DNA from 2 places in the Klebsiella quasivariicola genome. Region 1 is predicted to be linked to the other one. Evidence: predicted binding sites of a transcription regulator. Region 1 holds the regulator's gene; the other holds the start of a gene.
The links. The regulator sigma-54, encoded in region 1, starts transcription at its own class of promoters, with help from an activator protein. The targets are predictions, from matches to a motif close to GTTGGCACANNTTTCGCTNT.
Positions count from the first base shown of each region.

Region 2: a site for sigma-54 is predicted at 4,759-4,778, ahead of glnA (glutamate--ammonia ligase). Genes of this name have one in related genera too.

Region 1 is NZ_CP022823.1:533,621-542,667, reverse strand. Features, by position in the region: gene lptC (LPS export ABC transporter periplasmic protein LptC) at 1-341, shown strand, start outside; gene lptA (lipopolysaccharide ABC transporter substrate-binding protein LptA) at 310-855, shown strand; gene lptB (LPS export ABC transporter ATP-binding protein) at 862-1,587, shown strand; gene rpoN (RNA polymerase factor sigma-54) at 1,635-3,068, shown strand; gene hpf (ribosome hibernation promoting factor) at 3,091-3,378, shown strand; gene ptsN (PTS IIA-like nitrogen regulatory protein PtsN) at 3,448-3,936, shown strand; gene rapZ (RNase adapter RapZ) at 3,982-4,836, shown strand; gene npr (PTS phosphocarrier protein NPr) at 4,833-5,105, shown strand; gene B8P98_RS02680 (fumarylacetoacetate hydrolase family protein) at 5,147-5,995, opposite strand; gene B8P98_RS02675 (hypothetical protein) at 5,995-6,618, opposite strand; gene B8P98_RS02670 (oxaloacetate decarboxylase subunit beta) at 6,779-8,080, opposite strand; gene oadA (sodium-extruding oxaloacetate decarboxylase subunit alpha) at 8,096-9,047, opposite strand, start outside.
Region 2 is NZ_CP022823.1:5,463,384-5,472,430, reverse strand. Features, by position in the region: gene hemN (oxygen-independent coproporphyrinogen III oxidase) at 1-349, shown strand, start outside; gene B8P98_RS27510 (YshB family small membrane protein) at 385-495, opposite strand; gene glnG (nitrogen regulation protein NR(I)) at 606-2,015, opposite strand; gene glnL (nitrogen regulation protein NR(II)) at 2,024-3,073, opposite strand; gene glnA (glutamate--ammonia ligase) at 3,262-4,671, opposite strand; gene typA (ribosome-dependent GTPase TypA) at 5,050-6,873, shown strand; gene B8P98_RS27480 (GntR family transcriptional regulator) at 7,072-7,782, shown strand; gene B8P98_RS27475 (sugar phosphate isomerase/epimerase family protein) at 7,790-8,770, shown strand; gene B8P98_RS27470 (MFS transporter) at 8,871-9,047, shown strand, end outside.

The sequences.
Region 1 (9,047 bases):
CCAAACCAGTCATGACCACCTTCGATACCAATAAGGTGCCGACCTGGTCGGTCAGGGCAGACAAAGCGAAGCTGACGAATGACCGGATGCTCTATCTTTACGGGCACGTTGAGGTGAATGCGCTCGCGCCGGATTCTCAACTGCGCAAAATTACGACGGATAACGCCCAGATAAATCTGGTAACGCAGGATGTTACCTCCGATGACATGGTGACGTTATACGGCACCACATTTAATTCCAGCGGCCTGAAAATGCGTGGAAACCTTCGCAGTAAAAATGCCGAGCTGATTGAAAAGGTGAGAACCTCTTATGAAATTCAGAACAAACAAACTCAGCCTTAAGATTGCGCTCGCCGGCGCGTTACTGGCCGCCAGCCTGCCAGCTCTGGCCAAGACGGGTGATACCGATCAGCCGATCCACATCGAGTCCGATCAGCAGTCGCTGGACATGCAGGGCAACGTCGTCACCTTCACCGGTAACGTGGTCGTGACCCAGGGGACGATCAAAATTAACGCGGATAAAGTGGTGGTCACCCGTCCGGGCAATGAGAAAGGCAAAGAGGTGATCGAAGGTTTTGGTAACCCGGCCACTTTCTATCAGATGCAGGATAATGGCAAACCGGTAAAAGGCCGGGCGTCGAAAATGCGCTACGAGCTGCAGAACGATTACGTCGTGCTGACCGGTAACGCTTATCTGGAACAGCTCGACAGCAACATCAAGGGCGACAAGATCACCTATCTGGTGAAAGAGCAAAAAATGCAGGCCTTCAGCGACAAAGGTCGACGCGTCACCACCGTTCTGGTGCCGTCTGAGCTGCAGGACAAAAGCGGCAACCAGCAAAAGAAGAGTAACTAATTCGTTATGGCAACCTTAACTGCGAAGAATCTCGCTAAAGCTTACAAAGGCCGCCGCGTGGTGGAAGATGTCAGTCTCACCGTTAATTCCGGGGAGATTGTCGGCTTGCTCGGCCCGAACGGCGCCGGTAAAACCACCACCTTCTACATGGTGGTCGGTATTGTGCCGCGCGATGCGGGCAATATTATTATCGATGACGAAGACATCAGTTTGCTGCCGCTGCACGCGCGCGCGCGCCGGGGCATCGGCTATCTGCCGCAGGAAGCCTCCATTTTCCGTCGCCTGAGCGTCTATGACAACCTGATGGCGGTCCTGCAGATCCGTGACGATTTGAGCAGCGAGCAGCGGGAAGATCGCGCCAAAGAGCTGATGGAAGAGTTTCATATTGAGCACCTGCGCGACAGCCTCGGTCAGGCGCTCTCCGGTGGTGAACGCCGCCGCGTCGAGATCGCCCGCGCGCTGGCGGCGAACCCGAAATTTATCCTTCTGGATGAACCCTTTGCCGGCGTTGACCCGATCTCCGTTATCGATATTAAACGCATCATTGAGCACCTGCGCGACAGTGGCCTCGGCGTGCTGATTACCGACCATAACGTCCGTGAGACCCTCGCGGTCTGCGAACGGGCGTATATTGTCAGTCAGGGACACCTTATCGCTCATGGTACACCGCAGCAGATCCTCGAAGATGAGCAGGTTAAGCGCGTGTATCTTGGGGAAGACTTCAGACTCTGATAGGGTAGAGGTTACAGACGTTTTAGCCGGAGATATTTACCCTGAACATGAAGCAAGGTTTGCAATTAAGGCTTAGCCAACAGCTTGCCATGACGCCGCAGCTGCAGCAGGCGATTCGTTTGCTGCAGTTGTCCACGTTAGAACTCCAGCAAGAGCTCCAGCAAGCGCTGGAAAGTAACCCGTTGCTTGAGCAAACCGATCTTCACGACGAGGTAGAGGCAAAAGAGGTGGAGGACCGCGAGTCCCTCGATACCGTCGACGCGCTTGAGCAAAAAGAGATGCCCGACGAGCTGCCCCTCGATGCCAGCTGGGATGAAATTTATACCGCCGGCACGCCGTCGGGTAACGGCGTCGACTATCAGGACGACGAGCTGCCCGTCTATCAAGGTGAAACCACCCAGACGCTTCAGGATTACCTGATGTGGCAGGTTGAGCTAACGCCTTTCACCGACACCGACCGCGCCATTGCCACCTCCATCGTCGACGCCGTCGACGATACGGGCTACCTCACCGTTCAGATTGAAGATATCGTCGACAGCATCGGCGATGACGAGATCGGTCTGGAAGAGGTGGAAGCCGTTCTGAAGCGTATTCAGCGTTTTGATCCGGTTGGCGTCGCGGCGAAAGATCTGCGCGACTGCCTGCTGATCCAGCTGTCGCAATTCGCCAAAGAGACGCCGTGGCTGGACGAGGCCCGGCTGATTATCAGCGAGCATCTCGATCTGCTGGCCAACCATGATTTCCGCACCCTGATGCGGGTGACGCGCCTGAAAGAAGAGGTGCTGAAAGAGGCGGTGAACCTGATCCAGTCGCTGGATCCTCGCCCTGGTCAGTCCATTCAGACCAGCGAACCAGAATATGTCATTCCCGACGTACTGGTCCGCAAGGTTAGCGGCCGCTGGGCCGTGGAGCTCAATGCCGACAGCATACCCCGGCTGAAAATCAATCAACAGTATGCAGCAATGGGCAACAGCGCCCGCAATGACGCCGACAGTCAGTTTATTCGCAGCAATCTGCAGGAAGCCCGCTGGCTGATCAAAAGTCTGGAAAGCCGTAACGATACGCTGCTGCGCGTTAGCCGCTGCATCGTTGAACAACAGCAGGCTTTTTTCGAGCAGGGTGAAGAGTATATGAAGCCGATGGTGCTGGCCGATATCGCCCAGGCCGTCGAGATGCATGAATCGACGATTTCCCGTGTGACCACGCAAAAATATCTGCACAGTCCGCGCGGTATTTTTGAACTGAAGTATTTCTTCTCCAGCCATGTGAATACCGAAGGCGGCGGCGAAGCCTCGTCGACGGCCATTCGCGCGCTGGTGAAGAAGCTCATCGCCGCGGAAAACCCCGCGAAGCCGTTGAGCGACAGTAAGCTCACCTCCATGCTGTCCGAGCAGGGTATCATGGTGGCGCGCCGCACTGTCGCGAAGTACAGAGAGTCTTTATCCATCCCGCCGTCAAACCAGCGTAAACAACTGGTCTGACACAACCGATAAGGAAGACACTATGCAGCTCAACATTACAGGACACAACGTCGAGATCACTCCCGCCATGCGCGACTTCGTCACCGCGAAGTTCAGCAAGCTGGAGCAATTTTTCGACCGGATCAATCAGGTCTATATTGTGTTAAAAGTAGAGAAAGTGACGCAAATTGCGGACGCGAATCTGCATGTCAACGGTGGCGAAATCCATGCCAGTGCGGAAGGGCAGGATATGTATGCAGCTGTCGATGGTCTTATCGATAAGCTGGCAAGACAGTTAACGAAGCACAAAGATAAACTAAAACAACACTAATTGTCCGGGCCCCCTGCGACCGCCGTCAGTGAATATCGACGACGGCCGCGGGGGCGCTCAGGTGAAATTATGATGAACAACGATTCGGCTCTACAACTGAGCAACGTCCTGAACCAGGAATGTACCCGTAGCCAGGTTCACTGCCAGAGCAAGAAGCGCGCTCTGGAAATCATTAGCGAACTGGCCGCCAAACAGTTAAGTTTGCCGCCGCAGGTGGTATTCGAAGCGATCCTCACCCGCGAAAAAATGGGCAGTACCGGAATTGGCAATGGTATTGCCATTCCCCACGGAAAACTGGAAGAGGATACGCTGCGTGCTGTCGGCGTTTTTGTCCAGCTGGAAACCCCCATCGCCTTCGACGCGATCGACAATCAGCCTGTCGACCTGCTGTTCGCGCTGCTGGTGCCGGCCGATCAGACAAAAACCCACCTGCATACGCTCTCCCTGGTGGCCAAACGGCTGGCGGACAAAGCCATTTGTCGTCGCCTGCGCGCGGCGCAGAGCGATGAAGAGTTGTATGAGATCATCACCGAAGCAGGAAGCAGCGATGACGCATAACGGCAGTCGCACCTTATCCTTTATCGTACTGAGGAGAAACGGTACATGGTACTGATGATCGTCAGCGGCCGCTCGGGCTCGGGGAAATCCGTCGCTCTGCGAGCGCTGGAAGATATGGGCTTTTACTGCGTGGATAACCTGCCGGTCGTGCTGCTGCCCGACCTGGCGCGGTCGCTGGCTGACCGTAATATCTCCGCGGCCGTCAGCATCGACGTGCGTAACATGCCGGAATCCCCGGAGATCTTTGAGCAGGCGATGCAGAATCTGCCGGAATGCTTTTCTCCGCAGCTGCTGTTTCTCGATGCCGACCGCAACACGCTGATCCGCCGTTACAGCGATACCCGTCGCTTACATCCGCTCTCCAGTAAAAATCTGTCGCTGGAAAGCGCCATCGACGAAGAGAGCGATCTGCTGGAACCACTGCGTTCCCGCGCGGATCTGATCGTCGATACGTCCGAAATGTCGGTGCATGAGCTGGCCGAGATGCTGCGTACTCGCCTGTTAGGCAAACGCGAGCGTGAACTGACGATGGTCTTCGAATCCTTCGGCTTTAAGCACGGCATCCCGATCGATGCTGATTACGTCTTTGACGTACGTTTCCTGCCCAACCCGCACTGGGATCCGAAACTACGCCCGATGACCGGTCTGGATAAGCCGGTGGCCGCCTTCCTCGACCGGCACACCGAAGTGCACAACTTTATTTATCAGACCCGGAGCTATCTTGAGCTATGGCTACCGATGCTGGAGACCAACAATCGCAGCTATCTGACGGTGGCCATTGGTTGTACCGGCGGGAAACATCGTTCAGTTTATATTGCTGAACAACTGGCTGACTACTTCCGCTCCCGCGGCAAGAACGTACAGTCTCGTCATCGGACGCTGGAAAAACGTAAATCATGACCGTAAAGCAAACCGTTGAGATCACCAATAAGCTGGGCATGCATGCCCGCCCGGCGATGAAGCTGTTTGAGCTGATGCAGAATTTCGATGCCGAAGTACTGCTGCGCAACGACGAAGGTACCGAGGCGGAGGCAAACAGCGTGATTGCCCTGCTGATGCTGGACTCGGCGAAAGGGCGTCAGATAGAGGTAGAGGCCAGCGGTCCGCAGGAAGTTGAGGCGCTGGCCGCGGTTATTGCGTTGTTCAACGCCGGGTTTGACGAGGATTAGTCTTTACTACACAAGGGTGTAGCAATCACCCCTTGTGTATATCAAAACCTACCCTGCACCTCTTCAAGCACTCTATTACGCAGGCAGCCGATCTTTTCAATTTCCACTTCAATCGTATCGCCATCTCGCAGGAACAGCGGCGGGGTGCGCTTTTTCCCCACGCCGCCCGGTGAGCCGGTCAGGATAACATCGCCCGGCGTCAGCAGGCAGAAGGTGCTGATATAGGCAATCAGCTCCGGGACGCTATGGATCATGCTGGCGGTATTGTCGTTCTGCACTTCCATACCGTTGAGCCGGGTTTTGATGGCCAGCGCGTTAGGGTCGGCGATTTCATCCCGCGTCACCAGCCAGGGGCCAAAGCCGCCGGTCGATGGCCAGTTTTTGCCGGCGGTAAACCAGGCGTGCTGCCAGTCGCGGGCCGAGCCGTCCATATAGCAGCTGTAACCGGCAACGTGCTCCAGCGCCCGCTCGACGGGAATATTGCGCCCGCGTTTGCCGATCACCAGCGCCAGCTCGCCTTCATAATCAAACTCATGGCTGGCAGCCGGTTTAATGATCTCGCCCAGATGCCCGCACTGGGAATCCGGGAAACGGATAAACAGCGTTGGATCGGGATCCTGCTCGTCAAACTCCAGCCTTTTGGCCTGGTAGTTCATCCCGACGCAGAGGATCTTCTGTGGGTCGGGGATCAGCGGCAAAAATTCGATCTCATCAAGGGCATAGTCGATCGCCATATGCGACAGCATTTCTGCCGGGATATTGTCCATTGCCGCCAGAAAGGATTTCAGCGACGGATATTGCAGAAAATGCCGGGTTAAATCGACAACGCCATCCCCCCGCAACAAACCATAGCGGGGAATATTGCTTACACAAAAACTGATTAACTTCATTAATAACTCTCTGGATATTCTTCAGAAAACAGAGGTCCTGCCGGAAAGTGGACTAAAAAACCGGTGGTGGTCAGTAGTTCACTCAGCCCGCAGAACCCAATGCACCGGGGGGCGGCTTCATCGTCGAGGGATGTTAACACGGCGTACCCTTTCTCCCCCAGTACGCCGCCCTGCCAGAGTATTCTCTGGGCCTGATCCTGCAGCCATGGCGACTCGCTTCGCCAGGCCAGAATATGCAGCAGCGTCTGCCTGACAGCCGTATCATCGCCGTGTCCATCGCGACGCAGGCGTGACCAGACCGGCAGCGCCACGCTGCGCACGGTCTCAACCAGGGCGGGCAGATCTGCCGTCAGACCGGGGGCATGACGAAAGCGCCGCAGCACATCGTCACAAAGCGGGTTCTGCGCCAGGGGCTGCTGGCGGGCAAGGCGCAACCCGGCAGCGGCGTAGACCGGCTCCGTAAGTACTACAGCGGTTCGATCGGTGTCATTGACCGGTAGCTGGAGCATTTTCAGGCCAGAGGCCAGCTTGCAGACCTGTTCCAGCGACTGATGAAGGTAGCCTGCCAGCGAGGTCCTGGTGACCCGGGAGGCGGTATATTCAGGTATTGCTGTTTCAGACATCTCTTTCTCCTTGTAGGGTATTCCCGGCTTGCAGACGGCTGTGAACCCGTAGCCTGGCTCAGCGCAGCGCAAGCCGGGAGAACGTATTTCCCGGAGGCGATGCTGCGCATCTGTCCGGGCTACAGATCCATGCAATCCGGTAGCCCGGACAGGTACCGGTTTACATCGCCAGCACGTACTTGAGCATCACCCCGGCGGCTATCGCCGAGCCGATCACCCCGGCCACGTTCGGGCCCATCGCGTGCATCAGCAGGAAGTTCTGCGCGTCCGACTCCAGACCCACCTTGTTCGACACCCTGGCCGCCATCGGCACTGCCGACACCCCCGCCGAGCCGATCAGCGGGTTGATTTTGTGTTTACTGAACACGTTCATCAGCTTCGCCATCAGCACCCCGGCCGCGGTCCCCACGCAGAAGGCGATCACCCCCAGCACCAGGATCCCCAGCGTCTGCGGCTGCAGGAACTTGTCCGCCACCAGCTTGGCCCCCACCGACAGCCCGAGGAAGATGGTCACGATGTTGATCAGCGCGTTCTGCACCGTGTCGCTCAGCCGCTCCACCACCCCGCTCTCGCGCATCAGGTTGCCGAAGCAGAACATCCCCAGCAGCGGCGCGGCGTCCGGCAGCAGCAGCGCCACCAGCAGCAACAGCACCGCCGGGAACAGGATCTTCTCCCGCCGGCTCACCGTGCGCAGCTGTACCATGCGGATCTTCCGCTCCTTATCCGTGGTCAGCGCCTTCGCGATCGGCGGCTGGATCAGCGGCACCAGCGCCATGTACGAGTAGGCCGCCACCGCGATGGCCCCGAGTAATTCCGGCGCCAGCTTGCCCGACAGGTAGATGGCCGTCGGGCCGTCGGCGCCGCCGATAATGCCGATGGCCGCCGCCTGCGGCAGGGTGAAGCTGATGATGCCGAAGTAGTTCAGCGTCAGCGCCCCGAGCACGGTGGCGAAGATACCGAACTGCGCCGCCGCCCCCAGCAGCAGGGTGCGCGGGTTGGCCAGCAGCGGGCCGAAGTCGGTCATCGCCCCGACGCCCATAAAGATGACCAGCGGGGCGATGCCCGAGCCGATGGCCACCTTATAGAAGATGGCCAGCACCCCGGCGGAGTAGCCCATGTCCACCGCCAGCGTCTCCATCTGCCCCTGCACCGACGGCAGGGCCAGGGCCAGCGCGTCCTTAATGGCGTGGACGTCCGGCGCGCAGTGGAGCTTCGCGGCAATCACCGCCAGCTGCGCCGGGTCGTGGTGGGCCAGCAGGCTCTCCAGGGCGGTGAGCGCCAGTCCGGCCTCCGGGATGTTCGACAGCAGGCCGCCGAAGCCAATCGGCAGCAGCAGTAACGGCTCGAACTTCTTCGCGATGGCCAGCCAGAGCAGCAGCAGGCTGACCAGCAGCATGATGGCCTGGCCGGCACCGAGGTGCATCAGCCCCATGCCCTGAATCAGGGCGTTCAGACTTTCCATTTCCGTTCCTTTTCCTTACGCCAGGGTCAGCAGGGTGTCGCCGACCGCCACCGCGTCGCCGGCTTTCACCGCGATACCGCGTACGGTGCCGGCCTGCGCGGCGCGGATTTCGGTTTCCATCTTCATGGCTTCCAGAATCAGCAGCACGTCGCCTGCGGCCACCGTCTGGCCTTCACTGACGATGACTTTCCAGATGGTGCCCGCCAGCGGGGCGGTCACCGGGGTGCCGGCGCCGGCCGGGGCGGCGGCCTGAACCGGTGCGGAAGAGGCTGCCGTCAGCTGGCTGACGTCGCCGCCGTCGCTGACTTTGACCACAAAGGCTTTGCCTTCCACTTCCACGGTGTAGACGCCGGAGGCGGCAGGCTTCTCTGCTTTTGCCACCGGCTGCGCGGCTTCCACCTGCGGCACCGGCTCAAAGGCCGCCGGGTTGTGGCGGTTCTCAAGGAACTTCAGGCCGGGTTGCGGGAACAGCGCCACGGTGAGCACGTCGTCGATGGCGTTCTGCGCGAGGGTGATGCCCTTCTCCTGCGCCTGGCGCTTCACGTCGGCTTCCAGCGCGGCCAGCTCCGGCTTCAGCAGGTCGGCCGGGCGGCAGGTGATGGCCTCAGCGCCGTCAAGCACCCGCGCCTGCAGGGCGGCGTTCACCGGCGCCGGGGTGCGGCCGTACTCGCCCTTCAGAATACCGGCGGTCTCCTTCGCGATGGTCCTGTAGCGCTCGCCGGTCAGGACGTTGAGCACCGCCTGGGTGCCGACAATCTGCGAGGTCGGGGTCACCAGCGGGATGAAGCCGAGGTCTTCACGCACGCGGGGGATTTCCGCCAGCACCAGGTCGAGTTTGTCCGTCGCGCTCTGCTGCTTCAGCTGGCTTTCGAGGTTGGTGAGCATCCCGCCCGGGACCTGGGCGACGAGGATACGGCTGTCGGTGCCCTTCAGCTGGCCTTCGAAGGCGTGGTATTTTTTGCGCACC
Region 2 (9,047 bases), 610 kb from region 1:
GCTCAAGCAGTACTACCAGCAGGTGGCTGAGCAAGGAAACGCCCTGTGGCGCGGGATCGCGTTAACCCGCGATGACTGTCTGCGTCGCGACGTGATTAAGGCGTTGATCTGTAATTTCCGGCTGGATATCGCGGCGGTCGAGGCGCAGTGGGACGTGGATTTTGCGTCTTATTTTGCGGAAGACCTGAAGCTGCTGGCGCCGCTGGCGCATGACGGGCTGGTGGAGGTGGATAGTAAGGCAATTCAGGTAACGGCGAAAGGCCGCCTGCTGATCCGCAACATCTGTATGTGCTTTGATGCCTATCTACGGCAAAAGGCCCGGATGCAGCAGTTCTCACGGGTAATTTAAGGTTTTCCCCCTCTCCCGCAGGAGAGGGGGAACAATTAGCTGAACAGCCCGACCAGCGCAGCGCACAGCACGGCAGCGACTGCCGTTTGTGGCGTGTGACTCGCAGCGGCGCCGCTCGATATCATACTCACCAGTGATTCAAACATGATGCTCTCCCCTAATGCCGGGCACGATCATACTCAACTCATCGGAACAGTAAAGTACAAAATAGCAGCACTTTGCGCTGTTCGGCGATTTTTCATCACGCCGTTAATCACTACTCCATGCCCAGCTCTTTTAGCTTACGTGTCAGGGTATTACGCCCCCATCCCAGCAGGCGCGCAGCCTCCTGTTTGTGCCCCTGAGTATGGCGCAGGGCGGTCGTCAGCAGCGTGCGTTCCATTTCGGGTTGCGCTTCGGAGAGCAGGTTTTGATGACCGGAGCGCAGCGCCCGATCGGCCCACTGGCCCAGCAGCGTCGCCCAGCTGTCGGGCTGCATTTGCGTCGGGCTGTCCGGGACCGTGGTCTCAAACAGTTCGCTCGGTAGATCCTGCGTCAGCACCTCCTGGCCGGCGGCCATGACGGTGAGCCAGCGACAGGTATTTTCCAGCTGACGGACGTTGCCCGGCCACGCCAGGCGGGTCAGCGCCGTCTCCGTTTCCGGATGCAACTGCTTGGCTTCAACGCCCAGCTCGCGGGCGGCTATCTGCAGGAAATGGCGGGCCAGACGCGGAATATCTTCCCGGCGCTCGCGCAGCGGCGGCAAATGCACCCGGATGACGTTCAGGCGGTGGAATAAATCTTCCCGGAATTTCCCCTCCTGCACCCGCTGCTCCAGATTCTGGTGGGTGGCGGCGATGATCCGCACATCAACCTTCACCGGCGCGTAGCCGCCCACACGATAAAACTGGCCATCCGCCAGCACGCGCAGCAGACGAGTCTGGACATCAAGCGGCATATCGCCAATTTCATCCAGGAATAGCGTGCCGCCATCAGCCTGTTCGAAGCGTCCCTGGCGGACGGTATTGGCGCCGGTAAAGGCTCCTTTTTCATGCCCGAACAGTTCAGACTCGATCAGGTCCTTGGGGATCGCCGCCATATTAAGCGCGATAAACGGCGCTTTCGCGCGCGGGCTATGACGATGCAGGGCATGAGCGACCAGCTCTTTACCGGTACCGGATTCACCATTGATCAATACGCTGATGGATGAGCGCGACAAGCGGCCAATAATGCGAAAGACATCCTGCATAGCCGGCGCTTCGCCAATGATATCGGCGGTTGGGCTACTTATCGGCGCATTTCGCGGCTGCTGTTGCTCTTGATAGTGGCTAATCGCCCGGTCGACCAGGGCGACGGCTTCATCAATATCAAAAGGTTTGGGCAGATAATCAAACGCGCCTTGCTGATAAGCGCTGACCGCAGCGTCCAGATCGGAATGCGCGGTCATTATGATGACCGGAAGCATTGGATGACGCTGCTTAATTTGTTTGAGCAGCGCCAGACCATCCATTCCCGGCATACGGATATCTGACAGCAGGACATCCGGGGTTTTGGTGGTGAGGGCATCTAGCACCTCATTGCCGCTTTCGAACGTTGTGCAGCTCAAGCCGGCTCCGGTGAGCGCGCGTTCAAGCACCCAGCGGATGGAGCTATCGTCATCAACGATCCAGGCTATCCCTCGTTGCATAAACACCTCTACTTCCGAATAGGCAGGTATACCGAAAATTCGGTATGACCCGGCCAGCTGGTGAATTCAATTTTGCCGGAGTGCTGATCGATAAGGCTGCGGGCGATCGATAAACCCAGACCGGTACCGCCTTCGCGGCCGCTGACCATCGGATAAAACAGCGTATCCTGAAGATGGGGCGGAATACCCGGGCCATTATCTTCAACGTCAATACGGGCGGCGAGGCGATAACGCACCCCGTGCAGCGTCAGCTGGAAAGCAGTGCGGGTGCGGAGAACAATTTCGCCCCCTTCCGGCCCCAGCGCCTGCAGCGCATTACGGACGATGTTCAGCAACACCTGTTCAATTTGATCCGGGTCGTGGGGTAGCTCTGGTAGGCTGGGGTCGTAATCGCGGATCAACTTCACGTTGTCCGGTAACTCCATGGAGACCAGTTTCACTACCCGCTCGGCGACTTTGTGGATGCTTTCGGTAACGTGCATACCCGGATGCTGTGGCCCAAGCAGGCGGTCGACCAGATTTCTCAGCCGATCGGCTTGCTCAATGATCACTTTGGTATATTCCGTTAGCGCCGGGTCGGGCAGGGCTTTGCTGAGCAGCTGTGCCGCGCCGCGCAGGCCACCTAACGGGTTTTTTATCTCATGTGCCAGGCCGCGGACCAGATCGCGGGCGGCGACCTGCTGCGCGTGCTGCAGCTGCTCCTGGCTCAGGCGGCGCTGGTTATCCATCGGCGCCATTTCCAGCAGAATAAAGCCTTCCGGTAGCCGCTGGGCGGTCAGCGACAGGATGTGCGAGCGGCCATCGATAACCAGCGTGACTTCGTTATCGGTAAATCCCTGGCCCGCCTGCAGACTCTCCTGCATCAGCCCAATATTCAGTGAGAAATAGCTCAACAGCTCAGGTAACGGGGTGCCAAACAGCTTGCGCGAACTCTGCGCCAGCAGCTGCTGCGCCGCAGGGTTGGCAAAGTGCACCGCCAGGTCATCATCGACCAGTAAAATACTGTTGATAAGAGAGTTAAGGATCTGCCCAGCATCGGGCAGTGTGCCTGTTGCCATTCGACAGTCTCCTGAAAATGAGTGCACCAATTTAGTGCAGTATAGCTTTTTAGCGGTAAAAAGCTCGCGAGATCAGCGTGTTGGTGGAGAAAAAAGCCCATCCTGAGATGGGCTGAAAGTTTCCACGGCAACAAAATATCCCGGGCATCCCGCGCCACAACACGACATACCCTGGATTTACAGCAAAATTAGACGCTGTAGTACAGTTCGAACTCAACCGGATGCGGCGTCATGCGTACACGGTCGTTCTCTTCCAGACGCAGGGCGATGTAGGCATCGATAGCGTCATTGGTGAACACGCCGCCAGCGGTCAGGAACTCGCGGTCAGCATCCAGGGCCTGCAGGGCTTCTTCCAGAGAGCCTGCAACCTGCGGGATCTCTTTCGCTTCTTCCGGCGGCAGGTCATACAGGTTTTTGTCCATTGCTTCGCCCGGATGGATTTTGTTCTTGATACCATCAAGGCCAGCCATCAGCAGCGCCGCAAAGCACAGGTACGGGTTGGCAGCCGGGTCCGGGAAACGCACTTCGATACGACGCGCTTTCGGAGAGGTTACTACCGGAATACGGATAGAGGCAGAGCGGTTACGGGCAGAGTAAGCCAGCATAACCGGCGCTTCGTAACCCGGGACCAGACGCTTGTAGGAGTTGGTGGTCGGGTTCGCCAGGGCGTTGATGGCTTTAGCGTGTTTGATGACGCCGCCGATGTAGAACAGCGCCTGCTCAGACAGACCAGCGTATTTGTCGCCGGAGAACAGGTTAGTCCCGTTTTTCGCCAGAGACATATGGCAGTGCATGCCGGAGCCGTTATCGCCGAACATTGGTTTCGGCATAAAGGTCGCGGTTTTACCGAAGCGGTGAGCGACGTTGTGAACAACGTATTTGTAAATCTGAATTTCGTCCGCTTTTTTGGTCATGGTGTTGAAGCGGGTTGCCACTTCGTTCTGACCTGCGGTAGCCACTTCGTGGTGGTGAGCTTCAACAACCAGGCCCATCTCTTCCATGATCATACACATGGTGGAACGGATATCCTGAGAAGAGTCTACTGGCGGAACCGGGAAGTAACCCCCTTTCACGCCCGGACGGTGACCTTTGTTACCGCCTTCGTATTTGGTGGAGGAGTTCCACGCACCTTCGATGTCATCGATCGCGACATGGGAGCCGGAGATAGAGGCGCCAAAACGGATGTCGTCGAACAGGAAGAATTCTGGTTCTGGCCCGAACAGGACGGTGTCAGCGATGCCAGTGGCGCGCAGGTACTCTTCAGCGCGTTTCGCGATGGAGCGCGGGTCACGGTCATAGCCCTGCAGGGTGCCTGGCTCGAGGATATCGCAGCGGATGATCAGGGTCGGTTCTTCGTAGAACGGGTCAATGACCGCGGTGGACGCGTCCGGCATCAGGACCATGTCAGATTCGTTGATACCTTTCCAGCCACCAATCGAGGAGCCATCAAACATTTTGCCTTCTTCGAAGAATTCGGCATTTACCTGATGAGACGGAATCGTGACGTGCTGTTCTTTACCTTTGGTATCGGTGAAGCGCAGATCGACAAACTTCACTTCGTGCTCGTTCAGCATCGTCAAAACGTGTTCAGCGGACATACTTAAACTCTCCCGGATTGGTCATTGTCGTCGTGGTAACGAAAACTTCATACTGCTTAAAAGTGGCGTTGTTGCCTTAAAAAATATAAAGCGAAATCTGTGCCAACTTTTAAATGCCCCATAAAACGCTGTATCATGCGCACCATAGTGCAAAAGGACTGCACCATGATGGAGATAATGCACCAAAATAGTGCCTCAGTGTGAACATTGAGCACCATTTTGGTGCAATTTTTGTTACGGTGCCCTTTTATCGCTCCGTGAAAGCGGTCACAAAGAAACTCTGCAATACTTGTTTGCGGAGGATGTTTGTGATCCTGTTCAGTCCTTCGCTTAATACGTGTACAATAACGCGCTATTTCTAATGCCTGAGGCAAAGTTGTGATCGAAAATCTGCGTAATATCGCCATCATCGCGCACGTTGACCATGGTAAAACTACCCTGGTTGACAAGCTGCTACAGCAATCCGGTACGTTCGACGCACGTACTGAAGCACAAGAACGTGTGATGGACTCCAACGATTTGGAGAAAGAGCGTGGGATTACCATCCTCGCTAAAAACACCGCAATCAAATGGAATGATTACCGTATCAACATCGTTGATACCCCAGGGCACGCCGACTTCGGAGGTGAAGTTGAGCGTGTTATGTCCATGGTTGACTCTGTGCTGCTGGTGGTAGATGCCTTTGATGGCCCGATGCCGCAAACGCGCTTCGTGACCAAAAAAGCTTTTGCCCACGGTCTGAAGCCGATCGTGGTCATTAACAAAGTTGACCGCCCGGGCGCGCGTCCGGATTGGGTTGTCGATCAGGTGTTCGACCTGTTCGTTAACCTCGACGCGACCGACGAACAGCTGGACTTCCCGATCGTTTACGCGTCCGCGCTGAACGGTATCGCCGGTCTGGACCACGAAGACATGGCTGACGACATGACCCCGCTGTATCAGGCGATTGTCGATCGCGTGCCGGCGCCGGACGTTGACCTTGACGGCCCGCTGCAGATGCAGATCTCCCAGCTGGACTACAACAACTACGTTGGCGTCATCGGCATCGGCCGCATCAAACGCGGTAAAGTGAAGCCGAACCAGCAGGTCACTATCATCGATAGCGAAGGCAAAACCCGTAACGGTAAAGTTGGTAAAGTGCTGACTCACCTGGGTCTTGAGCGTATCGAGAGCGACGTAGCTGAAGCGGGCGACATCATCGCGATCACCGGTCTGGGTGAGCTGAACATCTCCGACACCATCTGCGACCCGCAGAATGTCGAAGCGCTGCCGGCCCTGTCCGTTGATGAGCCGACCGTTTCCATGTTCTTCAACGTCAACACCTCTCCGTTCTGCGGTAAAGAAGGTAAGTTCGTTACCTCTCGCCAGATCCTGGACCGTCTGAACAAAGAGCTGGTGCACAACGTGGCGCTGCGCGTTGAAGAAACCGAAGACGCTGACGCGTTCCGCGTTTCCGGCCGTGGTGAACTGCACCTGTCTGTTCTGATTGAAAACATGCGTCGTGAAGGTTTCGAGATGGCGGTTTCCCGTCCGAAAGTTATCTTCCGCGAAATCGATGGCCGTAAACAAGAGCCGTTCGAGAACGTGACGCTGGACGTCGAAGAGCAGCACCAGGGTTCTGTCATGCAGGCGCTGGGCGAGCGTAAAGGCGACCTGAAAAACATGAATCCGGACGGTAAAGGCCGCGTACGTCTCGACTACGTGATCCCAAGCCGCGGTCTGATCGGCTTCCGTTCAGAATTCATGACCATGACCTCCGGTACCGGTCTGCTGTACTCCACCTTCAGTCACTACGACGACGTTCGTCCGGGCGAAGTGGGCCAGCGTAACAACGGCGTGCTGATCTCCAACGGTCAGGGTAAAGCGGTAGCGTTCGCGCTGTTCGGTCTGCAGGATCGCGGTAAGCTGTTCCTCGGTCACGGTGCGGAAGTTTACGAAGGCCAGATCATCGGTATTCACAGCCGCTCTAACGACCTGACCGTAAACTGCCTGACCGGTAAGAAACTGACCAACATGCGTGCGTCCGGTACTGACGAAGCCACGGTTCTGGTTCCGCCGGTTAAGATGACCCTGGAACAGGCTCTGGAGTTCATCGATGACGACGAACTGGTAGAAGTCACTCCGACCTCTATCCGTATCCGTAAACGTCACCTGACCGAGAACGACCGTAAACGCGCGATGCGCGGTGCAAAAGAAGAGTAATTTTTCTTTTCTTTGTTCGCTAAACCCCGCCTCTCCGGCGGGGTTTTTTTATGGGCGGAATCTGCTTATCGTCGTACTGTCTCCGGGATCCCGAGAGAGCTCGGTCACATTTATATCTAAAGTTTGCGCGAGGAATTGCTTTCTTTTTTTACGGAAGAGTAAGATGAGTCATCTGGTTTAAACCAAATGGATTAAACAATGACTGAAAATCTCTCCACTGTCGAAAATGCGAAAGAGAAACTGGATCTGTGGCTTAAGCAAGGGCTGACGGTTGCGGGGGGGAAACTGCCGTCAGAAAGAGAGCTTGGTGAGTTACTGGGCATCAAACGGATGACGCTGCGTCAGGCGCTGCTCGGCCTGGAAGCGGAATCGAGGATTTTTCGTAAAGACCGTAAAGGATGGTTTGTCGCCCAGCCGCGTTTTAACTATAGCCCTGAGCTCTCCGCGAGCTTTCAGCGGGCCGCCATTGAGCAGGGCAGAGAACCCTCATGGGGCTTTTTTGAGAAACAGCGTACCCGAGAGTATCCCGACGTTGCTAAGCCCCTGCTCGCAGCAACCCCGGCTGATGATTTATATCTGGTGACCGGCTGGGGAGCGCTGGAAGGGCATAAAGTTTTCTACCACGAGACCTTTATCAATCCTAACGTCGCGCCAGGTTTTATTGACAGACTTAAGAACCAGTCTTTTTCCTCCGTTTGGGAGCGTGAATATCACAAACCTGTCGTCATTAAAAAGCTGGCCTTTCGACCCGTAAGAATGTCGGGAGAGGTGAGCAAATTTATCGGCGGCTCTGCGGGCCTGCCAGCCATCCTGATTGAAAAACACCGTGCCGATAGTGAAGGTAATATTGTGCAGATAGATCTCGAATACTGGCGATTTGAAGCTGTGGATCTCTTTATTAACTTGTAGGTATTTTATGGTCACTAAAGATAACGCCGGGAAGATCCTTTCCCGTATTGATAATATACCGCTCTACCTTCATGCCTATGCCTATCATTTGAATATGCGGCTTGAACGTATTTTACCGAATGATTTGCTGAACATCGCAGACAGCCTGCATTTAAAGGGGGTGAAAATACATGTTCTTGATGGCGAGCGTTACTCGCTGAGCAATATGAATGATATCCAGTTAGCCGAGTTTGGTGATAAAGCAAAATCGTTGCAGCTGGATATTCATATCGAGACCAGTGCCTCCGATAAACCGACTATCGATCAGGCCGTTACTATCGCCTTAAAAACAGGCGCATCCTCCGTTCGCTTTTATCCTCGTTATGAAGGGCATTTACACGACGTTATTGAAAAAATCGCCTTCGATATTCAATATATTAAAAAAGCATATAGCCATACCGGCCTGACGTTCACCCTTGAGCAACATGAAGATCTGAAAAGCGTTGAACTGGTGAATTTAATTAAACACAGCGAGATGCCATCTCTATCGCTCCTTTTTGACTTTGCCAATATGATCAACGCCAATGAACGACCGCTTGAGGCGTTAGCGTTGATGTCACCTTACATTACGCAGGTTCATATTAAAGATGCTTGTATTATTGCTGAGAACGGTGGGCTTGGGCATCGGGCCTGTAACTCAGGCCAGGGCGATATGCCATTTAAGGCGCTGCTGACGAAATTAATTTGCCTTGGCGATGACCAGCCGCAGGTCATCGCGTATGGCCTGGAAGAGGAGGTGGATTACTATGCTCCCCCGTTCCGGTTTGCCACGGAAGGTGACAACCCGTGGATCCCGTGGCGGCAGATGAGCGAAACCCCACTGCCTGACGCTGACCAGCTTGAAGAACGACTGCTGAAAGAAAAGCAGGATGCAATTGCGCAGTTGAAATATGTCGAAGATACTTTGCAAATAATAAAAGACGAAGCGCTTGCCGTACTGGCACACTAAATTTATCGATAATTCGTTATACCGGAACATCATTTTTAATAAATGATGATGGTTTGTTATATTCCTTAAACCAAATGATGTTAAATCATTAGGGGAACCTATGCTCACGAAAAAGAAATGGGCTATATTCAGTTTATTAACCCTGTGCGGCGGCACCATTTATAAACTGCCTTCACTGAAAGATGCCTTTTATATTCCCATGCAGGACTATTTTCATCTGACTAATGGCCAGATAGGTAATGCCATGTCGGTGAACTCCTTGGTGACCACGATTGGT